4 regions of the Rhizobium sp. A22-96 genome follow, and region 2 is predicted to be linked to each of the others. Evidence: riboswitches for the same ligand, from Rfam matches in the RefSeq annotation. Region 2 holds a riboswitch; each other region holds the start of a gene.
What was found. Region 2 has a riboswitch for cobalamin ahead of nrdH (glutaredoxin-like protein NrdH). Riboswitches for the same ligand answer to the same signal wherever they lie in the genome.
Positions count from the first base shown of each region.

Region 1: linked by a shared signal. The riboswitch ahead of metE (5-methyltetrahydropteroyltriglutamate--homocysteine S-methyltransferase) and the one ahead of nrdH (glutaredoxin-like protein NrdH) in region 2 are both predicted to bind cobalamin.
Region 3: linked by a shared signal. The riboswitch ahead of ACQZ6F_RS13105 (aromatic ring-hydroxylating oxygenase subunit alpha) and the one ahead of nrdH (glutaredoxin-like protein NrdH) in region 2 are both predicted to bind cobalamin.
Region 4: linked by a shared signal. The riboswitch ahead of ACQZ6F_RS06270 (ABC transporter substrate-binding protein) and the one ahead of nrdH (glutaredoxin-like protein NrdH) in region 2 are both predicted to bind cobalamin.

Region 1 is NZ_JBNWDQ010000001.1:1,401,945-1,407,980, forward strand. Features, by position in the region: gene ACQZ6F_RS06280 (ABC transporter ATP-binding protein) at 1-759, shown strand, start outside; gene ACQZ6F_RS06285 (class I SAM-dependent methyltransferase) at 764-1,615, shown strand; cobalamin riboswitch at 1,712-1,927, shown strand; gene metE (5-methyltetrahydropteroyltriglutamate--homocysteine S-methyltransferase) at 2,027-4,387, shown strand; gene ACQZ6F_RS06295 (ABC transporter substrate-binding protein) at 4,462-5,493, opposite strand; gene ACQZ6F_RS06300 (ABC transporter permease) at 5,527-6,036, opposite strand, start outside.
Region 2 is NZ_JBNWDQ010000001.1:599,009-605,044, reverse strand. Features, by position in the region: gene ACQZ6F_RS02715 (acyltransferase family protein) at 1-789, shown strand, start outside; gene ACQZ6F_RS02710 (hypothetical protein) at 892-2,130, opposite strand; cobalamin riboswitch at 2,293-2,512, shown strand; gene nrdH (glutaredoxin-like protein NrdH) at 2,765-2,986, shown strand; gene nrdI (class Ib ribonucleoside-diphosphate reductase assembly flavoprotein NrdI) at 2,998-3,393, shown strand; gene nrdE (class 1b ribonucleoside-diphosphate reductase subunit alpha) at 3,381-5,534, shown strand; gene nrdF (class 1b ribonucleoside-diphosphate reductase subunit beta) at 5,567-6,036, shown strand, end outside.
Region 3 is NZ_JBNWDQ010000003.1:79,030-85,065, reverse strand. Features, by position in the region: gene ACQZ6F_RS13115 (glycoside hydrolase family 25 protein) at 1-720, shown strand, start outside; gene ACQZ6F_RS13110 (FAD-binding oxidoreductase) at 717-1,805, opposite strand; gene ACQZ6F_RS13105 (aromatic ring-hydroxylating oxygenase subunit alpha) at 1,808-3,052, opposite strand; cobalamin riboswitch at 3,151-3,354, opposite strand; gene ACQZ6F_RS13100 (ACT domain-containing protein) at 3,572-3,985, opposite strand; gene ACQZ6F_RS13095 (DUF6656 family protein) at 4,087-4,704, shown strand; gene ACQZ6F_RS13090 (L-threonylcarbamoyladenylate synthase) at 4,763-5,737, shown strand; gene ACQZ6F_RS13085 (FAD-binding oxidoreductase) at 5,774-6,036, shown strand, end outside.
Region 4 is NZ_JBNWDQ010000001.1:1,395,581-1,401,616, reverse strand. Features, by position in the region: gene ACQZ6F_RS06275 (FecCD family ABC transporter permease) at 1-712, opposite strand, end outside; gene ACQZ6F_RS06270 (ABC transporter substrate-binding protein) at 714-1,730, opposite strand; cobalamin riboswitch at 1,895-2,153, opposite strand; gene ACQZ6F_RS06265 (GGDEF domain-containing protein) at 2,261-3,355, opposite strand; gene ACQZ6F_RS06260 (patatin-like phospholipase family protein) at 3,678-4,898, opposite strand; gene ACQZ6F_RS06255 (phospholipase D-like domain-containing protein) at 4,953-6,036, opposite strand, start outside.

The sequences.
Region 1 (6,036 bases), 800 kb from region 2:
ATCGCGGTCGATAAGGTGACTTTTGCCGCCGGCAACACGCTGATCGTCAACGGCATCAGCCTGACAGTGGAAAAGGGAAAGGTGCTCGGCCTCCTCGGGCCGAACGGTTCCGGCAAGTCCAGCCTTCTGCGGCTGATCTGCCGGCTCCGGAAGGTGAAGAGCGGCGTCATCCGCCTCGGTGGCGATGATATTGCCTCCATTTCTCGTGGCGATATCGCCCGCCGTGTCGCGCTGGTGGAGCAGCAGGCGACCACGGACATGCAGGTGACCGTCATCGATGTCGTTCGTCTTGGGCGTACACCGCATCGCGGCCCGCTTTCCTCCTGGAGCGCCGGCGACGATATTGCGGTCTTCGATGCGCTTGCCCGCGTCGGCATGAGGGATCGAGCCGGGCAGTTGTGGCAGACCCTGTCCGGCGGCGAGCGGCAGCGTGTTCATATTGCCAGGGCGCTGGCACAGACCCCGAGCGAATTGCTGCTCGATGAGCCGACGAACCATCTCGATATCCAGCATCAGCTCGACATTCTGGGCCTGGTTTCCAAGCTCGACGTGACCTCCATCGTCGCGTTGCACGATCTCAATCTGGCGGCGATGTTCTGCGACAGTCTCGCCGTGCTGCAGAAGGGTGAGGTGGTGGCTGCCGGACCGCCGGAGGAAGTCTTGACGCAGGAGCTGATCGAGCGGGTCTTCGGCGTACGCGCCCATGTCCAGAAGTCCGCCGTCCACGGCCGCTGCAACATTCAATATATGGCGGGCTGATCTGATGGACGGTGCCAATTTCCACCTCAAGGAAGAAATCAGGGACTATTGGTCGAAACGGTCGGAGACCTTCGATCTTGCTTTCGGCCACAGGATAGCACCCGGCCCCGAGGCAGACGCCTGGCAGAAGCCGATCCGCGCAGCGCTTGGCTCCCAGCCAAAGCGTGTTCTGGAGCTTGCCTGCGGCACCGGTGAGGTGACGCGGCTGATCCATGATCTCGGTCACGAGGTGACGGCGCTGGATTTTTCCGAAGCGATGCTGGCCGTCGCGCGCAAGAAGCATGCAGGCAAGCCGCGTCTTCGATTTCTGCTGGCCGATGCCGAACAGACTATGGAGCCGGATGCGGCCTACGATGCGATCGTCTGCCGGCATCTCGTCTGGACGCTGACGCAGCCGGAAGAGACCTTCAGGGAATGGCTTCGGCTACTCAAGCCCGGCGGGCGCCTCGTGATCTTCGACGGCGACTGGGCCAAGCCGAAGCCGAGCGGCCAGATTGCCAGGCTGCTGATTTCGCTGATTGACCGCTTCGTCGGCGCTGATCAAAATTATGATGGGGCGCTAAGCAGCCGCCACTCTCGCATCATGGAGGCCTTGCCTTTTGGCAGCGGCCTGCGTTCGGAAGAGTTGACCCCGCTATTGTCGGCAGCGGGCTTTGCGGCCATTCAGCTCCAGTCGCACGGGCCTATTGCCAGGGCGCAGCGGAAGAATGCCAATCTGCGGAACAAGCTTCGAACCCTCGTTTATCGGCGGTTTATTCTGACCTGCATGCGGCCATGGACCCCCACCCATTTTCCGCAAAGAAATTTAGTGGATGCGGTCAGGCCGGCCCTTGAACCAACCTCGCAGCCACGATGAACTGGATTAGCTGCCGGCTGGATTTGAGAAGTCAGTCAGGACAAATAAACATATAAAGATTTGTTTATATCTATTGACAATTTTCTGCGCTTGGTGCGAAATCACCAGCGTTATGGTTCTCTGGGGCACTCCATTCGCTCCAGAGCTAAGAGGGAATCCGGTGCGCTGAGAGATCGGCTATTCCGGGGCTGCCCCCGCAACTGTGAGCGGCGAGCCAATGTCCATTCATGTCACTGAGGCGATGAGCCTTGGGAAGACGGACAAAGGTGACGACCCGCAAGCCAGGAGACCTGCCACAACAAAATAACGTCCACGGGCGGGGTGTCCCGGTGGTTGCTGTGGCTGGCCGATATTGGCCTTGTCCGCACGCGTCCGCTTGACCCATGCCCCCACAACCAATGGGGTATGACTATGCCAACCAAAACTGTCCCAGTCGCTTCTCTTGGCTTTCCGCGTATCGGTCGCCATCGCGAACTGAAATTCGCGCTCGAAGCCTACTGGTCCGGAAAGATTCCCGAGAGCGAACTCATCGAAACCGCCAGGAAGCTCCGGGCTGAAAACTGGTCGCTTCAGCGCGACAGCGGGATCACCCGTATCCCTTCCAACGATTTCTCATTCTACGATCATGTCCTCGACACCGCCGTCATGGTCGGTGCCATTCCTTCCGTATACGGCTGGAAGGGCGGCGACGTTTCATTGTCGACCTACTTCGCCATGGCGCGCGGCAGCCAAGGCGATGGCCATGCCGATTGCGGCCATACGCATCATGGCCATGGTGTGCAGGCGCTTGAAATGACCAAGTGGTTCGACACCAACTATCACTACATGGTGCCCGAGGTTTCAGAAGATCAGGCTTTTGCGCTCACCACGCAAAAGCCCGTCGATCACTTCCTCGAGGCAAAGGCGCTCGGCATTCACACCCGCCCGGTCATTCTCGGACCGGTCACCTTCCTGAAACTCGCCAAGGCTCGCTCGGCAACCTTCAAGCCGCTGGGCCTGCTGCCGAAACTGCTTCCGGTCTACGAGGAATTGCTGCGCCGGCTGAGCGCTGCCGGTGCCGACTGGGTGCAGATCGATGAGCCGATCGCCGTTCTCGATCTGACCGAGGGCGAGCGCCATGCCTTCTCGGTCGCCTACAAGGCGTTGACCGAGGCGGCGCCGGATCAGAAGATCATGCTGACAACCTATTTCGGCGGTCTTGCCGACAATCTGGCTGCTATCACCGAGCTGCCGGTTGCCGGTGTCCATGTCGATCTGACGCGTGCGCCAGGTCAGCTCGATGATGTCGTGAAGGCCGTTCGCAAGGATCAGGTTCTGTCGCTCGGCATCATCGATGGCCGCAACATCTGGAGGGCGGATCTGGCTGCGATCATCAACCGCCTTCAGCCTGTTGCCACGGCGCGTAGTATCGACGGCGTCGAAGTGGCAGCATCTTGCTCGCTGCTGCATGTTCCGATCGATCTGGAGCTTGAGACGGCGCTCGATAGCGACCTGAAGAGCTGGCTGGCATTTGCCACGCAAAAGCTCGGTGAGCTTGCGACGCTCGGCCGTGGTCTTGCCGAAGGAAAGGCTGCCGTTTCAGTGGAAGTCGCCGTCGCATCCAGGGCTATCGCTGCACGGGCCTCATCACCGAAGGTAATCGACCCGTTGGTACGCGGCCGCCTTGCCGGGGTCGATGCCGCCATGAAGCAGCGCAAGAGCGCGTTTGTGCAGCGTCGGTCGGTGCAAGCGGAAACGATCAAGCTGCCGCTCTTCCCGACGACGACGATCGGCTCCTTCCCGCAGACGCCGGAGGTTCGGAAGGCTCGTTCTGCCCATGCAAAGGGCACGCTCAGCTATGTCGACTACGAGGCCTTCCTGCGCAAGGAGACCGAAGCCACAATCCGTTGGCAGGAAGAAATCGGCCTCGACGTGCTGGTCCATGGCGAATTCGAACGCAACGACATGGTGCAGTATTTCGGCGAGCAATTGTCGGGCTTTGCCTTCACCCAGCATGCATGGGTGCAGAGCTATGGTTCACGCTATGTGCGTCCGCCGATCATCTTCGGTGACGTCTCCCGGCCGGACCCGATGACCGTTCGCTGGTGGGAATATTCCCAATCGCTGACGCAGAAGCCGGTGAAGGGCATGTTGACCGGACCGGTCACCATCCTCAATTGGTCCTTCGTTCGGGACGACATCGCCCGCAGCGAAACGTGCCGACAGATTGCGCTTGCGATCCGTGACGAGGTCGTCGATCTGGAAAAGGCCGGTGCCAGGATGATCCAGATCGACGAGGCAGCCCTTCGCGAGGGTCTTCCGCTCAGACACAAGGACAAGCAGGCCTATCTCGATTGGGCAGTCGAGAGCTTCCGCTTGTGCTCAAGCGGTGTTGCGGATGGGACGCAGGTCCATACGCATATGTGCTACTCGGAGTTCAACGACATCATCATCGCCATTGCCGCGATGGATGCCGACGTCATCTCCATCGAGACGTCTCGCTCGAAGATGGAACTTCTCGATGCGTTCAGGAACTTCAAATATCCGAACGAGATCGGCCCCGGCGTCTACGACATCCACTCGCCGCGCATTCCAGACGTCAGCGAGATGACCGATCTTTTGTCGCTGGCGCGCAGGCGTCTTCAGGATGGCCAGCTATGGGTCAATCCGGATTGCGGATTGAAGACCCGCAAATGGGAAGAGGTGAAGCCGGCACTCGTCAACATGGTTCAAGCCGCCCGCAGCCTGCGGCAGGAACATGCCAGGGCTGAGGAACGAGCCCTCATCGCCTAAGGCATTCCGCCAGAGATTGAGAGCCGGCTCGCTTGAGTCGGCTCTCAACTTATCTGCATTCGATGCCGTTTCGATCAGGTCTTTGCGGCCTTGGCAAAGGTCGGATCGAATGTCTTCTCGAAAGGCACATCGATATTGGCGAGTTCCGGATCGAGCGTCTTCAGGACGCCCATCATCGAATCATAGCCTTCCTTCGTGACCATGCCGTCAGGCGAATACATTTCCTTCGAATTCTTGAAGGCTTGCATATAGAGGTCGCGATTGCCGAGCAGATATTCCTCTGGCACGACGCCGGCGACATCCTCGGGGCTCGCCGTCCCGAGCCATTTCAGCGCCTTCATGAAGGCATTGACCGTCCGTTGCGTCGTTATCGGATTGGCCACGGCAAACTCGCGCTTGATATAAACGGTGGCGGCTGGATTGGGACCTCCGAAGAGCGCGCGCGTGCCGGCTTCGGTGCGGGTATCAAGCAGCACGGTGATATCGCCGTCATACTGCAATTGCGCGATGACCGGATCGAGATGGGAGAGCCCGTCGATCTGCCCGCTCTTGACCGCCGCGACCGCTCCGGCGCCGCCCCCGACGCCGATCAGCGACGCGTCGTCGACTTTCAGCCCGTTCTTCAGCATGGCATATTGGAACATCAGCGCCGTCGATGAGCCGGGTGCGGTCACGCCGATCTTGCGGCCCTTCATATCGGCCATGGACTTGATCTCGCCGGCAAGCTCCTTGCGCACGGCGATGACGATCCCGGGGAAACGGCCGAGATTGCAGATCGCGACGATGTCCTGTCCCTTGTTCTGCATGCGGATCGTGTGTTCATAGGCGCCGGCCACCACATCGAGCGAACCGCCGATCAGGCCTTCCAGCGACTTCGAGCCGCCGGCGAAATCATTGATGGTGACGTTCAGGCCCTCTTCCTTGAAGAAGCCCTTTCGCTCGGCGATCGTCAGCGGCAGATAGTAGAGCAGCGGCTTGCCGCCGACGCCGATCAGAAGATCGGGCTTCTCCGGTTTGGCATCCTGTGCCGCCGCCGGCAGAATGCCGCCGAGCGAAGCCCCGATGCCGAGGCTTGCCGTTGCGATCAGAAATGTCCTGCGTTCCATGTCGTCCTCCTCCATTTCCTCATACTATGTGTTCTACTGGCCGCGCCAGGCGAGTAGCCGGCGTTCGGCCACGGTCACCAGCCAATCGACGATTAGGACGAAGGCCGTCAGCACGACCATGCCGGCAAAGACGCCCGTCACGTCGAAAACGCCTTCCGCCTGCTGGATCAGGTAGCCGAGGCCGGCAGCCGAGCCCAGATATTCGCCGACAACAGCACCGACGACGGCAAAACCGACCGAGGTATGCAGGCTTGAAAATACCCAGGACAATGCCGAGGGCAGGTAGACATGGCGCAGCAACTGGCGCTCGTTCATGCCAAGCATCCGCGCATTGGACAAGACAGGCTGGCTGACTTCCTTGACGCCCTGGTAGACGTTGAAAAAGACGATGAAGAAGACCAGCGTGATGCCGAGCGCCACCTTGGACCAGATGCCGAGGCCGAACCAAAGGGCGAAAATGGGTGCCAGCACGACGCGGGGCAGGGCATTCGCAGCCTTCACGTATGGGTCAAAGACGGCCGCAACCAAAGGCTTGCGCGCGAA
Region 2 (6,036 bases):
ACAGATCTTCTCTGGCACTATGCGACCTTCACTCCGGTCTCCTTACCGAATGGCGGGCAGGCATTGCTGATTGGCCTGCAGCACCTGTGGTATTTGGCCTATCTGTGGCTCTATACCGCGCTGATAACGCTTGCCGTATCCATATGGCCAAACCTGTTGTCTACGGTTGGAAATCGCTTGGCGGTATGGCTATCGGGTCGCTGGATGCTGATGATGCCGGCCTTGCTTTTCGTTCTGCTCAAGCTTTTGCTGAGACCGGCGTTTCCGCCGACGCTGGATATCGTAACCGATTGGTACAACCACGCCGCTTACCTGCTGTCCTTCCTGCTCGGCGCGATTATGACAAGCCGCGACGATTATTGGGATACCATCGTCCATATGCGAAGGCCGGCAATGATCCTGGCCGTCGTATGCGCGGTCGGTCTGACATTGCTCTTTCCCGCCTTGCCGTCGGATACGCCCGAAATTTGGCGTGTGGCCACGGGGAGAGTGTTCGGCGGCATCTTCCAATGGAGTGCCATCGTGGCGATTCTCGGCTATGCGAGAATTTGGTGCAGGTCCGAAAATGCCGTTGTCCGTTATCTCAACAAGGCAATTCTCACCTATTATGTGCTGCACCAAACGGTCATGTTGCTCATCGCCTATGAGCTGGATCGGGCAGGGCTGCTGTCAGCATCGTCTTTCCTACCGATCGCGGTTGCGACCTTCGCAGTCTGTGCCCTGTCATATGAGCTGAAGCGTCGCTTGGAAGCTTCCTGGAAAGCCGTGTTTCCTGCGCGGACCGCCTAAAGCGGTCACCGGTTCGAATTTCCTCATTGTTTGATGGAATGGAGAGCCGGTCCGAGCGACCGGCTCCCTTCTTATAGAGTGGATACTACTTGCGCGCCGCCCTTAATGGACTGCACCGGAGCCGCCGGCCGCGACAATTGCAAAGGGCTGTCCCTCGACGGGAATGCTGCGAATCTCCTTCAACGTCTCGCCGTCGATCAAGCGCACCAAGCTATGGCGTGGATCGGTAATGGCGATGAGATTGCCGGCCATGGCAAGGCGTGGTCGCGGATCGCGCCAATGGCCATCCTTGCTGTAGGGTTCAGTCACGCTCCCTGATTTCGTGATGCCGCCTTCCACCACATCGATGCGATGCAGGTTTCCGTCTTCCGTGAGGACATAGGCATGGCGTGGATCAGCCGCATCGAGCACGAAGTCGATACGCCGTGTCGGCAACTCGATCAGCTTGTAGGGCTCGGCCTTGTTATCGGGGTCGATGAGGACGATGTTCCGTTCCCCATAATTGCCCAGGAAGAATTGCATGGACGTGCCGCCGAGCAAGGTCGAGACCTTGCCTTTCGGCATATCGGAACCATAGGCGAGCATCTCGATCTTCGGGCCGTCAATACCGCCGGGGCGAACGACGAGGACGCCTTCCTCGCAACCGAAGGCAACCAGCCGGGCGGATGTCGCCTCACCATGTAGGCCGGTGCAGGTTTCGACCTGTCCGACCTGCTCGCCTTTGCGGTCGAGCACCCGCAGGCCCAGGCGCGGTGGCAATTCGCCATCCTTGACGGGGACGGCCGTGTTCGGCACTGACACCAGGAGATGGTTGCCCATCGGGACAGCAGCGCCGTGATGTGCGGCAGTGGTGCCGAATGCACGGATGTCGGCTTTGTCCCTGGTGAGGTCGGCTTCCGAGAGGAGATCGAATTTACCGCCGCGATCGTAGAAGATCGCCACATCGTCGCCGTGGGTGACAACGTGACCAGGCTTTTCGCCCTTGATTACCGTCGAGTGCAATTTCGGATCGGAAAGCTCGATATCACGATGCTCTCCATGGTCGGAAAGCGATATGCCGGTGTCTAGCGCGTGCACAACATTCTTTTCGCCCTGTACGGCAAAGACTGTCCTGCCGGATTGGCTCAACGAAAGTGCGGCATATCCGTCGATGTCGAAGCGGCTGATTTCCTTGCCACTCTCGAGGTCTACGACATGGACGACGGGTAAGCTATGATCGGCGATGAATAACCTCCAGCTTTCCGTCTTGCTTTCTTCATCTGCGACGGACGGAAATGGAAACAGCAATGCGCAGGCCAGCGACGAGGCCGCAAGGAGAGTGCCGGGATTGGAGCGGGACATGAATGATCCTTTATGTAATAACATTACATATAAATTGTTATAAAGTAACGCTGCAGTTGTCCAGCCCCGCAGATGCAGGGTTTGGTGGTGCTATCCACAAATTATCAACATTGAAATCCGTGGCGGCGCGCGGAACCAGTTGACGCAATTTTAACCTCATATACTATATATAGTGTTCGAGGTTCCTTCGATTCGCAAGGATTGGAGGCTAAGACGGGAATTCGGTCGGCGGTCATGATGATTGCCAAGCCGGAGCTGCCCCCGCAACTGTGAGCGGCGAGCGTTCGTTCGACATGGCCACTGAGACACTTGTGTCTTGGGAAGGCGAGATTGAATGCTGCGACCCGCGAGCCAGGAGACCTGCCTCGAGCATAACGTCCACGGGCGGGGTGTCCGGATGGCGAGCGTGGATCTGTGCGGCATGATTGCTGTTACCCTCGCTCCCGCGAAGATCCCGCAAGAATAACTTCGGGGTGAAGTCCATGTTTTTGAGTACCGATAACCGGCTACGCGAGTGACGGCCTTCTAACCGGCCAGTCTTCGACCGCATCCGTCTCCATTTTTCATCCTGCAACACGGGCATCGACTAATGCCCGAACGCATCTGCACGCCTATCACTATACGAGGATATCCAATGAGCATTACCGTCTACAGCAAGCCCGCCTGCGTCCAATGCACCGCGACGACCCGCGCTCTCGATCGCCAGGGTATCGATTACACCATCATTGACGTGTCCACCGATAGTGAAGCCTATGAGCTCGTGCAGGGCCTCGGCTATCGTCAGGTACCGGTTGTCATCGCCGGCGAGCAGCATTGGGCCGGTTTCCGCCCTGACATGATCAGCTCTCTCGCCTGAGGAACCAGGCGGTGGGCGAGATCGTCTATTTCTCCAGCAGATCCGAGAACACCCATCGCTTCGTTGCCAAGCTCGCCTTGTCGGCCGCTCGCATTCCTCTCAATGCGGGAGAAGAGCTTCGAGTGGCCCGTCCTTACGTTCTCATTGTCCCTACCTATTGTGGTGAAGGTGGCAAGGGTGCCGTGCCCAAGCAGGTTATCCGCTTCCTCAATGATGCGGATAACCGTTCAAACATCCGCGGGGTCATTGCCGCGGGCAACAGCAACTTCGGGGCGACCTTCGGTATCGCCGGCGACATCATCTCCACCAAATGCCAGGTGCCTTACCTCTACCGGTTCGAGCTGCTGGGTACGGACGATGATGTCGTGAATGTCAGACACGGATTGGAACGATTTTGGACACGCTAACGCTCGACCGGCCAGCGAAGGCCACGGAAACGGCACTGGACTATCACGCCCTCAACGCCATGCTGAACCTCTATGACGAGCAGGGGCAGATCCAGCTCGACAAGGACCGCATGGCGGCCAAGCAGTATTTCCTGCAACACGTCAACCAGAACACCGTCTTCTTCCATAACTTGCGGGAAAAGCTCGATTATCTGGTGACCGAGGGCTACTACGAGCAGGAAGTGCTGGACCAATATTCGTTCAACTTCGTGCGCGATCTCTTCGATCACGCTTACGCGAAGAAGTTCCGTTTTCCGACGTTCCTCGGCGCTTTTAAATATTACACCAGCTACACGCTGAAGACTTTCGACGGTAAGCGCTATCTGGAGCGCTATGAAGACCGCGTCTGCATGGTTGCGCTGGCGCTGGCGCGCGGCAATGAGCAGCTTGCCCACGATATGGTGGACGAAATCATCTCCGGCCGCTTCCAGCCGGCGACGCCGACCTTCCTCAATGCCGGCAAGAAGCAGCGCGGCGAGCTGGTTTCCTGCTTCCTGCTGCGTGTCGAAGACAACATGGAGTCGATCGGCCGCGCCATCAATTCCGCCCTGCAGCTTTCCAAGCGCGGTGGTGGCGTGGCGCTGTCTCTCACCAATATTCGCGAGGCCGGTGCGCCGATCAAGCACATCGAGAACCAGTCCTCCGGTATCATCCCGGTGATGAAACTGCTCGAAGACTCCTTCTCCTACGCCAACCAGCTTGGTGCTCGGCAGGGTGCGGGTGCTGTCTATCTCAACGCCCATCACCCTGACATTATGCGCTTCCTCGATACCAAGCGCGAGAATGCCGACGAAAAGATCCGCATCAAGACGCTGTCGCTCGGGGTGGTCATTCCCGACATCACCTTCGAGCTCGCGAAGAACAACGACGATATGTATCTGTTCTCGCCTTATGACGTGGAACGGGTCTATGGCGTGCCGTTCACGGAAATTTCGGTGACCGAAAAGTACCGCGAGATGGTGGCTGACAGCCGTATCCGCAAGAAGAAGATCAAGGCGCGCGACTTCTTCCAGGTGATCGCCGAGATCCAGTTCGAGAGCGGCTATCCCTACATCATGTTCGAGGACACGGTGAACCGTGCCAACCCGGTTGCCGGCCGCATCACCATGAGCAATCTGTGCTCGGAAATCCTGCAGGTCAGCGAAGCCAGCGAATATAGCGAAGACCTCTCCTATACCCATTTGGGCAAGGACATCTCATGCAACCTCGGCTCGCTCAATATTGCCGCCGCGATGGACAGCCCCGACTTCGGCAAGACGATCGAGATGTCGATCCGTGCGCTGACGGCGGTCTCCGACATGAGCCACATCTCGTCGGTGCCTTCGATCGAGAAGGGCAATGATGACAGTCACGCCATCGGCCTCGGCCAGATGAACCTGCACGGCTATCTCGCCCGCGAGCGCATCTTCTACGGCTCGGAAGAGGGTGTCGATTTCACCAATATCTACTTCTACACGGTGACCTATCACGCCATCCGCGCCTCGAATCTCCTGGCGGTCGAACGCGGACAGAGCTTCAAGGGCTTCGAGAATTCGAAATATGCCTCCGGCGACTATTTCGACAAATATACCGATCAGGCGTGGGTGCCTGCGACCGAACGCGTCGCCGAACTGTTCGAAACGGCTGGTATCGCCATCCCGACGCAGGAAGATTGGGCGCAGCTGAAGCAGGCCGTGATGAAGGGCGGTCTCTATAATCAGAACCTACAGGCCGTGCCTCCAACCGGTTCTATTTCCTACATCAACCACTCGACCTCCTCTATCCATCCGATCGTCTCCAAGATCGAAATCCGCAAGGAAGGCAAGATCGGCCGCGTCTATTATCCGGCCGCCTTCATGACCAACGACAACCTCGATTACTATCAGGATGCCTACGAGATCGGGCCGGAAAAGATCATCGACACCTATGCGGCGGCGACGCAGCATGTCGATCAGGGTCTGTCGCTGACACTATTCTTCCGCGATACCGCGACCACGCGCGATATCAACAAGGCGCAGATCTACGCCTGGAAGAAGGGCATCAAGACCATCTACTACATCCGCCTTCGCCAGATGGCGCTGTCCGGCACCGAGGTGCAGGGCTGCGTTTCCTGCGCCCTTTGATTTCCGGTTTGAAAAAGGACATTCCCGTGAACATGCAATTCAAGCCGGTAAGCCGTATCCGTGCCATTAACTGGAACCGCATCGAGGACGACAAGGATCTCGAAGTCTGGAACCGCCTGACCGGAAATTTCTGGTTGCCGGAAAAGGTGCCGCTCTCGAACGACATTCCGTCCTGGGCGACTCTGAAGCCGGAAGAGCAGCAGCTCACCATCCGCGTCTTCACCGGCCTGACGCTGCTCGATACCATCCAGAACGGTGTGGGTTCGGTGAAGCTGATGGCTGATGCCGCCACGCAGCATGAAGAAGCCGTGCTGTCGAACATCTCCTTCATGGAGGCCGTGCATGCGCGGTCCTATTCTTCTATCTTCTCGACGCTGTGCTCCACGCCTGACGTTGATGATGCCTATCGCTGGTCTGAGGAGAACGAGTTCCTGCAGCGCAAGTCGACGCTGATCATGGAGCAGTATGCATCCGGCGACTCGCTTAAAAAGAAGGTCGCAAG
Region 3 (6,036 bases), on a different contig from region 2:
TGGCGCAAATATGCCGTCACGCGCGAACTCTATCAGACCCGCCGGATGCTGGCGAAGACGAATGGCCTGTTATGGGGCGCCTATCATCTGGGGCGACCGGGCAATCCGATCGATCAGGCCAATCATTTTCTCGATTATGCCGATCCACAGCCGGACGAGCTGATGGTGCTCGACATTGACGGCATGGATCCCACGCGTTTCATGTCGCTTGATGATGCGCAGGTCTTTGTCGCACACATCAAGGTCAGGACCGGACGTTATCCGATCCTCTACGTCAATCACAACACCGCGCGCTATATCGCCGATCACCGCGATATCTATCCGCTGCTGTCGCGGCTGCCGCTCTGGTACGCGCGCTACAAGCCGGATCTGAAGGGCACCTTCCCGCTCGGCAACTGGGATAATTACGCCATCTGGCAGTTTGCCTCATCGGACAATTGTTCCGACAAGAGCTGCCCCTACCGCGTTCCGGGCACGCTGACGGACATCGACGTCAATGTTGTGCCGATGACCAGCGTGCAACTCGCCAAGATCTGGCCGCAGGGCGATTTGCTGCCCGCCAAACCACTGCCTGCCCCCGACCTGACGATCGCCCAGGGACCGCTGTGCAACGGGCCGCTACAGACGCTTGTCTCGCTGATGGTCGATCCGGTCGTCACGGCTGCTACCCGCCGACCCGAGCCGGTGGAGATCAATGAACTGAATTACCAGGATTATTAGGCTTCGACCTGAACATCCGTCTTCGGGCGCGAGCAGCAGGCCAGGATATAGCCTTCCTCGATCTCGTCATCGAGGATGCCGCCATTGTGGCTCATCTCGACCTCGCCCGAAAGCTTCATGACACGACAGGTGCCGCAGAGGCCCGATTCGCAGGCAGCGCCGATCCGCACGCCGGCGCCGCGCGCGGCCTGAAGCACGGTTTGCCCGGCCGCACAAACCACGTCCTTGCCGGCCATGGTGAAGCGGATCGTGGTCGCAGCGTCCGTCGAGGCATCGTCGGTAACTTCAGCAAGCGGCGTCGCCGCATTTGCCGGCTGGAAGCTTTCCTGATGGTAGCGCTTCATGTCGAAGCCGTGCGCTTCCAACATGGAACGGACGGCATCCATGAAGACTTCCGGGCCGCAGCAGAAGATCGTGCGATCCATGAAATCAGGCGCCAGCAGGCCGATCTTGGCCTTGTCGATGCGGCCCTTCAGCCCCGACCAGAGATCGGTGCGGCCACAGCCCTCGACGATCAGGCCGAGATTGAGGTTCGGCATGAAGCGGGCGAGATATTCCAGCTCCGAGCGGAAGATGATGTCGGTCGGGCTGCGCGAGCAATTGACGAAAGTGATGTCGGACAATGGCGCGGTGTCGGCCATGTAACGGGTCATGGCCATCATCGGCGTCACGCCGGAACCGGCGGAGACGAAGAGGTATTTATCGCCGGGATGGCGGACGTGCGTGAAATCGCCGAGAGGACCGAAAGCCTTGATGCGCATGCCCGGCTTGAGGTTCTCGAACATCCAGCGCGTGCCGATGCTGTCCTTCTGCGCCTTGACCGTCACCGCGACCGAGAAGGGCCGCGATGGCGTCGAGGACAGCGTATAGGTGCGCATGACCGGCTCCGGCGCCGTCGGCAGCTCCAGCGTCACGAACTGGCCCGGCAGATAGCGGAACCAGTTGTCCTTGTCGGACCGGAATGTGAAGGTCATCACATCGGGCGCTTCGGGCGTGACGGAGAGGCATTCGAGCAGATGCTGCCTGTCGCTCCAGGGCTGCATCTGATCGAGGTGTCGATGGCTAAGGGAGACGGTCATGTTCATACTCAGGCAACCGCCGACAGCTTGGCCTGATCGCCCTGCAGCCGGTTGATCATGAAATTCGAATACCATTCGACGAACTGCATGACGCCGCCCTCGTGGAGTTCCGAATAAGGACCGGGCTCATAGGCCGGCGAGTGAATGCCGAAAGCATTCTCCTCGACGATGCGGCGATCCTGGTCGTTGGTCTCGGTCCAGACGTGGGTCAGTTCCTCGAGATCGTAGTCGACGCCTTCGACGGCATCCTTGTGCACCAGCCATTTGGTGGTGACGGCGGTCTCCTCGGCATTGAGCGGAAGGACGCGGAAGGAAATCGCGTGGTCGCCAAGCAGGTGGTTCCATGTCGTCGGATAATGGAACAGCAGCATGGTGCCGATGCCGTTGATCGTCACATCGGGCGAGAGCGGCCGCTTGACGGCGTTCTGGCCGGACATGGTGTAGCTTTCGGCCCCTTCGATGAGCGGCATGCGGGCGGCGCGGAACTGGCCATCAGGCGAGATCTTGAATTCGCTCGGCAGGCCGGCGGCTTCGCAGCGCTCCCAATGAGCGGTGATCACCGGATCGCTCATCGCCCCCTGCACGCCGCTGACCGTCGGTGCTTCCGAAAACGTGCGGCAGAGTTCAGGATGGTTGGCGGCGCAGTGGTAGCACTCGCGATTGTTTTCCCAAACGAGCTTCCAGTTGCCCTTTTCGATAATGGTGCTCTGGAAGGCAACCTTGGCCTCACTCATGCGATGCGGCGCCATATAGGGCTCGATCGTGGCGCGGACGGGCGCGAAGTCCGGAGCGTTCTTTGCCAGACAGATGAAGATGTAGCCGCCGACGCTTTCGCAATGGACCGGCTTCAGCGAATACTGGGTCTTGTCGAAGTCCTCGGCCATCTGACGGGCGAACAGCAGCGAGCCGTCCAGCTCGTAGGTCCACTGGTGATAGGGGCAGACGAGCTTTGCCGACGAGCCGCGCTCTGTCGTGCAGACGCGTGAGCCGCGATGGCGACAGCTGTTGTGGAAGGCGCGGATGACCTGATCGCGACCACGGACGATGACGACAGGATAATCGCCGATCTGGACGGTGAAATAATTGCCCGCGCGCGGCACTTCGCAGTCATGGCCGATGAACAGCCAGTCGCGATAGTAGATCATTTCCATATCGAGCTTGAAGTAATCCTGATCGATATAGAAAGGCTGCTCGAGGCTGAAGCCCTCGCGGCGGTTCTTCAATTGCCGCAAAACATTGCTGCTGATATCCATTTGCCTATCCTTGCGCGTTACCGGGAAACGGACGAAGGACATGCAAGGCCGTTTGGGAGCGGCCTGAAGCAATGTCCCGACCGCCCGCCGCGGTCAGTAAACCGAATTTCCCCAAGGCTGGTTTCCGGGCTCTGGAGCGGCCCTGTTTCCAGAACCCCATGGCACCTTCCCAGGTCGGCCGACCCAGTGGCTTTATTCGCCATGCCTCACTCCACCACCGTTGCGGGGGCAGCGCCGGATTTTGACCGGCTTCCCAATTCTCCGTCTCCCTAGCAGACGGCACCTTGAGATTGATAACATCATAACTCTCGGCCCCGTCAGCCGCTGCGCTACAATGCGACATCGGCTTCGAAATTGGCGACAGATGAAACGGAACAGCAAGACGGTCGTAGGGATGGGCAATATAGGAAGGCAATTCAATCTCTTATCGATTATCGGCAGACATGGAGATCGTCGCTATTTTGCCTCCTCTTGATGACGCTTTATCCTGATTGCGACAATGCGGTTGATCTCCGATAATCAAGGGGTCGCTTGCGACGCCGAAAGTGCCTGCAGCGCCGCCATTGCACGGTCAGCATCAGCAGCCGGAACGAAGATATGATCGTGGTAATAGGCCGCGACGACATTGGCGCTGATGCCCGCATTTCCCAAGGCTGTAGCGAACGCCGCGGTGAGGCCGATAGCCTCCAGCGAGGAATGGACATCGAGCGTGATCATGCGCATTGCGGGCGCAATCGGAAACCCGGCCTGCCGCGCGGCCTCCAGCGGCAGGATCAGGGTCACGCCCTCCCCTTCCCGGAAAAAACCGATCGGCTCCAGATGAATATGATCGGCCAATGTCGACGATGGAACGGTGCAATAGACGAACTCGCCCTCGACGAGATTCGGTTTCATGCCGGAAAGCAGCAGCTTAAGATCGGTAATTCCGGGCATGTGTTTTGGCCTCCCTGGGGATTTGCAACCGGCGTCGTTAAGCCCGGCTCAAGCAAGACTAGTTATCATGCAGTCTCCAGACCTCTATAGCGAGACCCGGCATGGCCAAACTCAGATATTTCGACGCTGGGAAGCCCGCCGACCCCGAACCGATACCGGCGGTATCGACAACGGGGCATAGCGAATTCCTGCGCACCGGTCGTATCAACCGCGACAGGCCGCATTGGCTTGCCGAAGAGCGGCGATACATGACCCACCAGGAAGTCGCCGAGCAGACCGCGCAGAAGCTGCGGAATGCCGGGGAAATGACCCATGACCGGCTCAACGGCTTTCATAAGTCGATTCGTTTTCCGAAGCTCATCTTTCATCACACGCTGAAGGACACGCCGCATCTCGGCTATTGCCACGTAACAGCGGCGCGCACGCAATTCGCTCGATATGAAGAGGTGAACTGGGCCTTCTACATCGCGAACTTCTTTGCCCGCATCGGCCAGGAAGAGAATTTCTTCGAGGATATCAGCCTGAAATATTCGCGGATGTATTTCGCCGTCGCCATCCATCCGGGCAAGGAGGCGGAAGACAAGAAGCTGACGATCAATCGCGACATTCGCGGCAACGGCGTGCTGTTCCACACGCACGATCCGCAGATCGCCGTCCGTAACGTCCTCTTGCTCGGCGCCCGCAACGAACAGCTTCGCGACATCATTCGCCAGCTTTGATCATTGATCCGAAAACTCGAAAAGCATAAGAACGGCCTGAACTGCAAACGGGCAGGCCATGGCACGACACATAGACATTCTCGAACACCCGCAAACGGCGATAGATGTCGCCTCGGCAACGCTTGCCGAGGGTCTGCCGATCGGGTTGCCAACGGAGACGGTCTACGGCCTTGCAGCCGATGCCACCAACCCGGCTGCCATCACCCGGATCTACGAAACCAAGGGACGGCCGCGCTTCAACCCGCTCATTTGCCATATGAGCGATCTCGCCATGGCCGAACGCTATGCGATCTTCGATCCCATCTCCCGCAAGTTGGCGGAAGCATTCTGGCCAGGCCCGCTGACGCTGGTGCTACCGCTCAGGCCCGGCAGCGGCATCCATCCGCTGGCGACCGCCGGTCTCGATACCGTCGGCATCCGCGTGCCGCAGGGCTTTGCCGGCGAGCTGATCCGTGCCTTCGGGCGCCCTCTTGCCGCGCCGAGCGCCAATACGTCGGGCAAGATCAGCGCCACCAGCGCCGACCATGTCGATGACGATCTCGGCGAGCGGATCACGCTGATCCTCGACGCCGGCGCCTCCGTCGTCGGTGTCGAGTCGACCATCGTCAAGGTCGAAGACGGCGAATTGCGGCTGTTGCGGCCGGGCGGATTGGCCGCCCGTGAGATCGAGCGGGTCGCGGGCAAGGCGCTGAAGCGCAAGAAGAAGGCATCGGCCGCCATCGAAGCCCCCGGCATGCTGGCGTCGCATTATGCCCCCGGCGCGGCCGTGCGGCTCGACGCGACGGAGGTTGCGGCCGGTGAAACACTGATCCGCTTCGGGACGCCTGACATTGCCGGGATCGAAAGCGCCATTGCCGTGCTCGACCTGAGCGCCACGGGCGATCTTTCGGAGGCCGCAGCAAACCTCTTCGACTTCATGAAGCGCGCCGACGCCACAGGCGCCGCGACGATCGCCTTTTCGCATATTCCCGACGAGGGCCTCGGCGAGGCCATCAACGACCGGCTGCGCCGTGCGGCAGCACCCAGAGATTAAAAATCGGCCCGACACTCTATCGGCAAAGGATACGCCATGAGCTCTGCCCCCTCTTCAGCCCTTCTCGACCGCTTCGCTGCGATCGTTGGCGAGAAACATGCCGTGCGAGATGCGGCGGAGATTGCGCCGCATCTGGTCGAGAACCGTGGGCTCTACCATGGTGCTTCGCCGATGCTGCTGAAGCCCAGCTCGGTGGAGGAGGTCTCAGCGATCCTCAAGCTTGCCAGCGAGACAGGCACGGCCATCGTGCCGCAGACCGGCAATACCGGCCTTGTCGGCGGTCAGACACCGCGCGAAGG
Region 4 (6,036 bases), 800 kb from region 2:
CGGCATCGGTTCCAAAGACGAATGCGTCGAGCACGCGGACATGCGCCATGCAGATGATAAAGCCGATAATGGCGATCGGTCCGGACAAATAGACATCCGGCCAACGCACACCGCTCATGGAGCCGAGCAGCCAGAACATGACGCCCCTCGCCTGCTCGGCATTGGCCGATGTGGTGACGATATAGGAGGTCAGTGCATTGAAGAGCTGCGAGCCGGCGACGCCACAGAGAATGATGCGCTCGCTGGTGCCGCCGACACCGGCTGCCAGCAGGCCGACAAACAGAAATGCCACAACCGCACCAATGAAGGCGCCGCTGGAAAGAGTGAGGATTCCGTAGCCGAGCCCGAGGATCATGATGCAGACGGCACCCGTGGAGGCACCCGCCGAAATGCCGAGCACATAGGGTTCTGCAAGCGGATTGCGCAACAACGCCTGCAGGATCACGCCACTTAAGGCCAGCGATGCACCGGTGCTTGCGGCAACGAGCGCCCGGCTCAGGCGATAGTCCCAGACGATGCCCTGATGAATCCGGCTAAGCTCGAAATCCGTTCCGAGCAGCCGGTTCGCAACTGCCTTGGCGGTCGTCGACAACGGGATCGAAATCTCGCCGATCGAGACCGCAAGGCTGATCATGAATGCCAGAAACACCAGCGCAGCCACGGTGAGCGCCAAGAGCGCCCACCTTTCTCGCCGTTCTGCAATCAGGCGCATTCTACTCTGCCAGGCCGAAGGACTTGATGCCCTTGGCCAGCGTCTCGATGCCATCGATGGTGCGGATGGTCGGGTTCATCGACTGCGCATCCATCATGACGAAATGCTTGTTCTTGACCGCATCGAGCTGGCTGGTGACCGGATCCTTCTGCAGGAAGTCAAGCTTGACCTTCGGGTCATCGGCGGCGTAGCGGCGGCGATCCATCGTCGCGATGACGATGACGGCGGGATTTGCCTGCGCGATCGTTTCCCATCCCACAAGCGGCCATTCCTCCTCGGTCGTCACGACATTCTTCGCGCCGATCGTCTTCAGAATATAGGCCGGCGCGCTATTCTTGCCGGCGATATAGGCGTCACCGTTCACTTCCTTGCTGGAAAACCAGAACACGATCGGCAGGTTCTTCGCCTGCGCAGCGGAGATCGAAGCGACGGCATCGGCCTCGCGCTTCTTCAGCTGCGCGACCAGCGCATCGCCGCGATCTTTAACGTCGAAGATCTCAGCGAGTTCATCGATCTCCTGATAGATCAGGCCCATCGTGAACAGCTCCTTGCGCACGCCGTCACCGCCTTCGGCATTGATCTTGGCGACGCAGTCGGTCGGCGCGATATAGGTGTTGATGCCGAGTTCGGAAAACTGCTCGCGCTTGCCGACCGCGCCTTGCGCGCCGATATGCCACTCGAATTCAGCGCCGACAAAATCCGGTTCCTTGCCGACCACGGACTCAAAGCTCGGATCATTGTCGGCCAGACGCGGGATCTTGGCATTGGCTTCGGCATATTGCGGCAAGACCGGGCCGACCCATACGGCCGTTCCCGCAATCTTGTCGGCAAGGCCGAGTGACAGCAGGATCTCGGTCATGCCCTGGCCGATGGAGACGATCTTGGTCGGAGCCTTCTGAAAGGTGACCTGTTGGCCGCAATTGTTGATGGTCAGCGGATATTGCGTCGACGCGAAGGCGGACGCAGCAAACCCGCTAAGCCCAAGTGCAAATGTAATGGTCGTCAAAAATTGGCGCATGAAAGGTCTCGATGAGAATGGAAAATCTGGCAGCCTCGGCGCAATAGCGCTCAGACAGACCGCCGCCGGTTGCAAAGACCGCAATCAAGGCCGAAAAACGCCTGGTAGTATCGAAGGCTCAGGTCAATCATTCTCTGTCCTTTCCAGGCATCCCCGCCCGGTTGATTGGATCGTGATCGACGGCAGGTCTCCTGGCTCGCGAATGTCTGACGATCATCTGCCTTCCCGCGATTTGTGTTCGCAGTGGCATGGCCCTGAAGCCACCTGAGGTGGCCAGCAGGCTGGTCGCACCCGGGATGATCGGCAATCCGCTTACAGTTGCGGGGGCAGCCACGGTCTAGGTCCCTTTTGGGTCGTCCTCACCGTGTTCCCTATTAATCCCCTCGAAGCCTTCCTCGGGGAACCGTCGCATCCAGTTACGCCGGACTGCCGTCCGCCGTCAAGCAGGACACTCGAGAACCAATGGATGTTAGAAAAATCGCAAAAGCAGCCCGACGATTGCCTAAACCGGCGAGCTATCAAAGGCAGCTCTACGCCGTTTCAGCCAGCTCGACGCGATTTCGCCCGCTTGCCTTTGCGCGATAGAGCGCCTTGTCGGCTGCTTCGAGCACATGCTTGAAGTCGGCCGATGGTTCATGAGAACAGGCAATGCCGATGCTGACAGTGACGTGGATCGTCTCCTGCTCGAACATCAGGACCGTCGTCTCGATGTCGTTGCGGATTTTCTCGGCAAGGTTTCCGGCCGCCCTCATGTCGGTGTTCGGCAACAGCACGACGATCTCCTCGCCGCCGTAGCGGGCGGCGATGTCGGTCTTGCGTACAGTCTGCCGGATCACATCCGCCAGCCGTGCAAGGACCGTATCGCCGAAGGAATGACCCCAGTTGTCGTTGATCTTCTTGAAGTGATCGATATCGAGCATGATGATCGAAAAGGGAATCCGCCTCGTTCCGGCTTCCTTGCTGCAACGATCGCCTTCCCGCTGCAAAACGCGGCGATTTGGCAGCTTGGTCAGTGGATCGAGGCTGGCCTCGTTCTCAAGCGCGCGCTGGATGCCAATGCGGTAGCGTTCGCGCTCGAGTAAATCCGACAGCAGCACGACGCCGAGGATATTGACGATCGTGACCGGAAGTGTCGCCGAAAGGAGAAGCTCACGCGCGACCGGCCATGGCAGCAAGACGAGAACGACAAGCGAAGTCATCGTCGCCAGGCCGAACAGGGCTGAGCGCTTCCACCCAGTGCCGATCCACTGCCGCGGCACGAGCGTTAGAAGATACCCGACGATCGCAACGATCAGAATGCCCGCGACACCGCCAGCGGCTCCCATGCCGCCGACCAGGAAGCGAAACACACCCATCATGACAGCCGCAACCACCGTCCCAACCACACCACCATAGATCGGCGTCAGAACGAGCAGGATCGAACGGCCATCCTGGAAGATGCCGGGCATCCATTGGATTGGGTCGCTCATCGACAGGATACCACCCAGGCCAAAGAGCAAGCCGACGGCAACGGATTTCAAAACGCCGCGCTCGATCGTCCGGATGACCCAAGAATAGGCGTAGACAATAATGGCCACCTGACCCAGGACGCGTACCAGGGAAGGCAAATGCGTTTGAATTTCCATCACCATCCCAAATCCTCGCGCGGAGCCGCAGCGAATGGCACGCACTGGTCATAGTCGAAGTCAGACCGGAATATCACGCAATCGCTTCGAGATGGTTTATGAAATCTCATATCCTTCGAAGAAGCCGCTCTATCGTTCGAATGTGAGCCGGAGATAACTAGCATCGCGATAGCCGATCTTTTGACGTGATACGTGTCCGCATTGCGACAGTCGGGCTTGCGATCTGCAGCGCTCGAGGTCACAAATTGTGCGGAAGACGAAGTTGAACGGATAGCTTCAGTGAGAACTTATCTGGAGCTTCCCGCTGAATGGTCAAGCATGGCTATCCCAGCGCTCTTTTAGGAAAAGGCCAGACCGCGGCGACCGGCCGCGTCGGTCCAGCATAGTTTGCGCGCACACTGCGATCGCAGATTGCATATCCCCAGTTGACCAGCCTCTCGGAAATCTCGTCACCAAGATTGCTGAGCCGGGTGGGCGTGGCGGCAAGGGAAGACGCGGCGGCCGATGAACAAGGCAACGCCCCTTCAGGCACAAGTTTCGCGGGATCAGTATCGATACCCCAATAGGCACCGAAGCGGGCATAGGCTTGCGCCGTCACCAAGGCCGTCTCATCGGCAAACGCATCACTGGCCTTGAAACGGCCGATCAGATCGCGTCGGCGAAGCGCCCTTACCTGGTTGTCGGTTACATCCAGAATCCGGCGAAGCTGACTGACCCAGTTGCGGCAAAGCCTGGGATTTCGGCTGAAGGGCGCGCCACCATCGCTGACGAAGAGGGTGGCGAAGCGCTTCACCAGCGGCTCAACGCCGTGATTGTCGTAGACGCCGCCGTCCGTCAACATGACGGTCCTGCGAAAATCCCCGATCGACGGCACCGGTCGGCGCGGCGCAGTCGGCCAATCCTGGAAACTGCCATCCGCGAAGTTGAAAACCATGGGCGACAGAAAGGGTGGAAACGCCGAAGAGGAGGCGACCGCTCTGGCCAGCGGAAAATCCGGCTGGTCGAGCCGTCCGACAATATAGTCGCCGGCATAGGCCTTGCAGAAACGCCAAAGCACCCCGGTCTGCAGGTTCGTCGCGCAGAATACGAATTGCGGCTGATCGGGGAGATCCTGAAGGCTGCGACCGCGAAACAGGTGCTTGTCGTAGGATTTCTCGACCTGTTTTGCCGCGGACGTGCCAGGCAAAAGCCCGATAATCGCATCGATGACATCGATCCGCGAGCGGGCAAAATCCAGCATGGGACCGACAAAGACATCATTCAAATTGCCAAAATCGGCCTTCACCAAGTCCGGCCACACGCAGGCAAGCCAGCCTGTGGCGATAGAGCCGCCCGAAACGCTGGAGATGCGTTTTGCCTGTTGCAACAGCCCAAGCTCTGCCAGCCGAATGAAGGCGCCGACGTGAAACAGCATCGCGCGAAAGCCGCCGCCCGAAGCCGCAATGCCGATCCCAGCCTCGAAGCTGTTGCCGTCCCACCGGAAATCGGCTGCGTCAACAGCTTCCCCCTCAGTGGAAAGGGGTATCGCATCGATATCGTTCATGGATCACACCCTTAGTCGGCACCGGCGATCGTTGTTGATGGCATCGCTTCGCCTTCAATGCGAGAAGAGGAGACGATCCTTCGCATCCTGGGAGCCAGCTGCATAAAAACGCCGAAACCAGGCATCCTGCCCGGCGGCCGGCGGCCGTGCCAACGTCAAACTGTTGGGCGCACCAGCACTCTGCATCGCCGCGCGGAAATGAAGGTGATCAAAGATTCGCAGTGCTTCGATGGCATAGGATGTCGCTACCCGCTGGTCCTCGATCATCACGAGATTGTCGCCATTATTTGTTTCGCCACTGGGGGACAGGTTGGACGATCCTGTAAAGACCTTGGCCGTTGGCAGGTTGAAGTCAGTGACGACGAACTTGTCGTGCTGATGGATGCCGCTGCCGCCGCTCCATTCAGTCTTGAAGGGTTCCGGCGCATGGCTTGCCAGATAGTTGAAATCCACCAGGCCGACGGAGCCGTCGGGCTTGCGGATTTCAAGCCCACCCTCCTTGTCGGAAATGCCGTAGCTGAACACATCCTTGCCCATCAGCCGATCAACCGCCTGACGCACCGGGCCTGAGCGAATCTGATTGAGGAAGGCGATGGCATAGAAGACCGAGGAGGAAGCCTGATCGATGGCTGCCCCGACGGGACTGAGCGACAGATCGCTTGATTTGTGCGGCGAGAAGCAGAAATGCGCGGCCGGCATGCCGGCTGCCTGAACCAGGTTCCACTTGCTGCTGAGACTATCCTGCTGGAACGCATCCAGCCCCTGAAAGGCCAGTTCGAAAGCACGGCCGAACAATCCGGCCGCATCGCTGGAGTGAAACACCAGCGCATTGTTTGCCTGAATGTAGAGGCCGCGATAACTGAAATTGGTGGAACCGAACAGCACCTTGATCGGCTGGTCGCCGCGCTTGACGATGAAGACCTTGTTGTGCTGCAGGGTCTTGAAATGCATCCGCTTTACGGCATCGGACCCGGCCGAGACGGCAAGGCGCGCTGCCGCCTGAGATTCCGCGCTGCCGGCCGGCTTGTGCGATCCCGAATTGTCGATGATGGCGCGAACACGCTTGCCGCAGCTTTCCAACTTGGCAACGATATCTCGCTCGTTGAAGTCATAGGCAAAGACGTCGATGCTGAGGCCG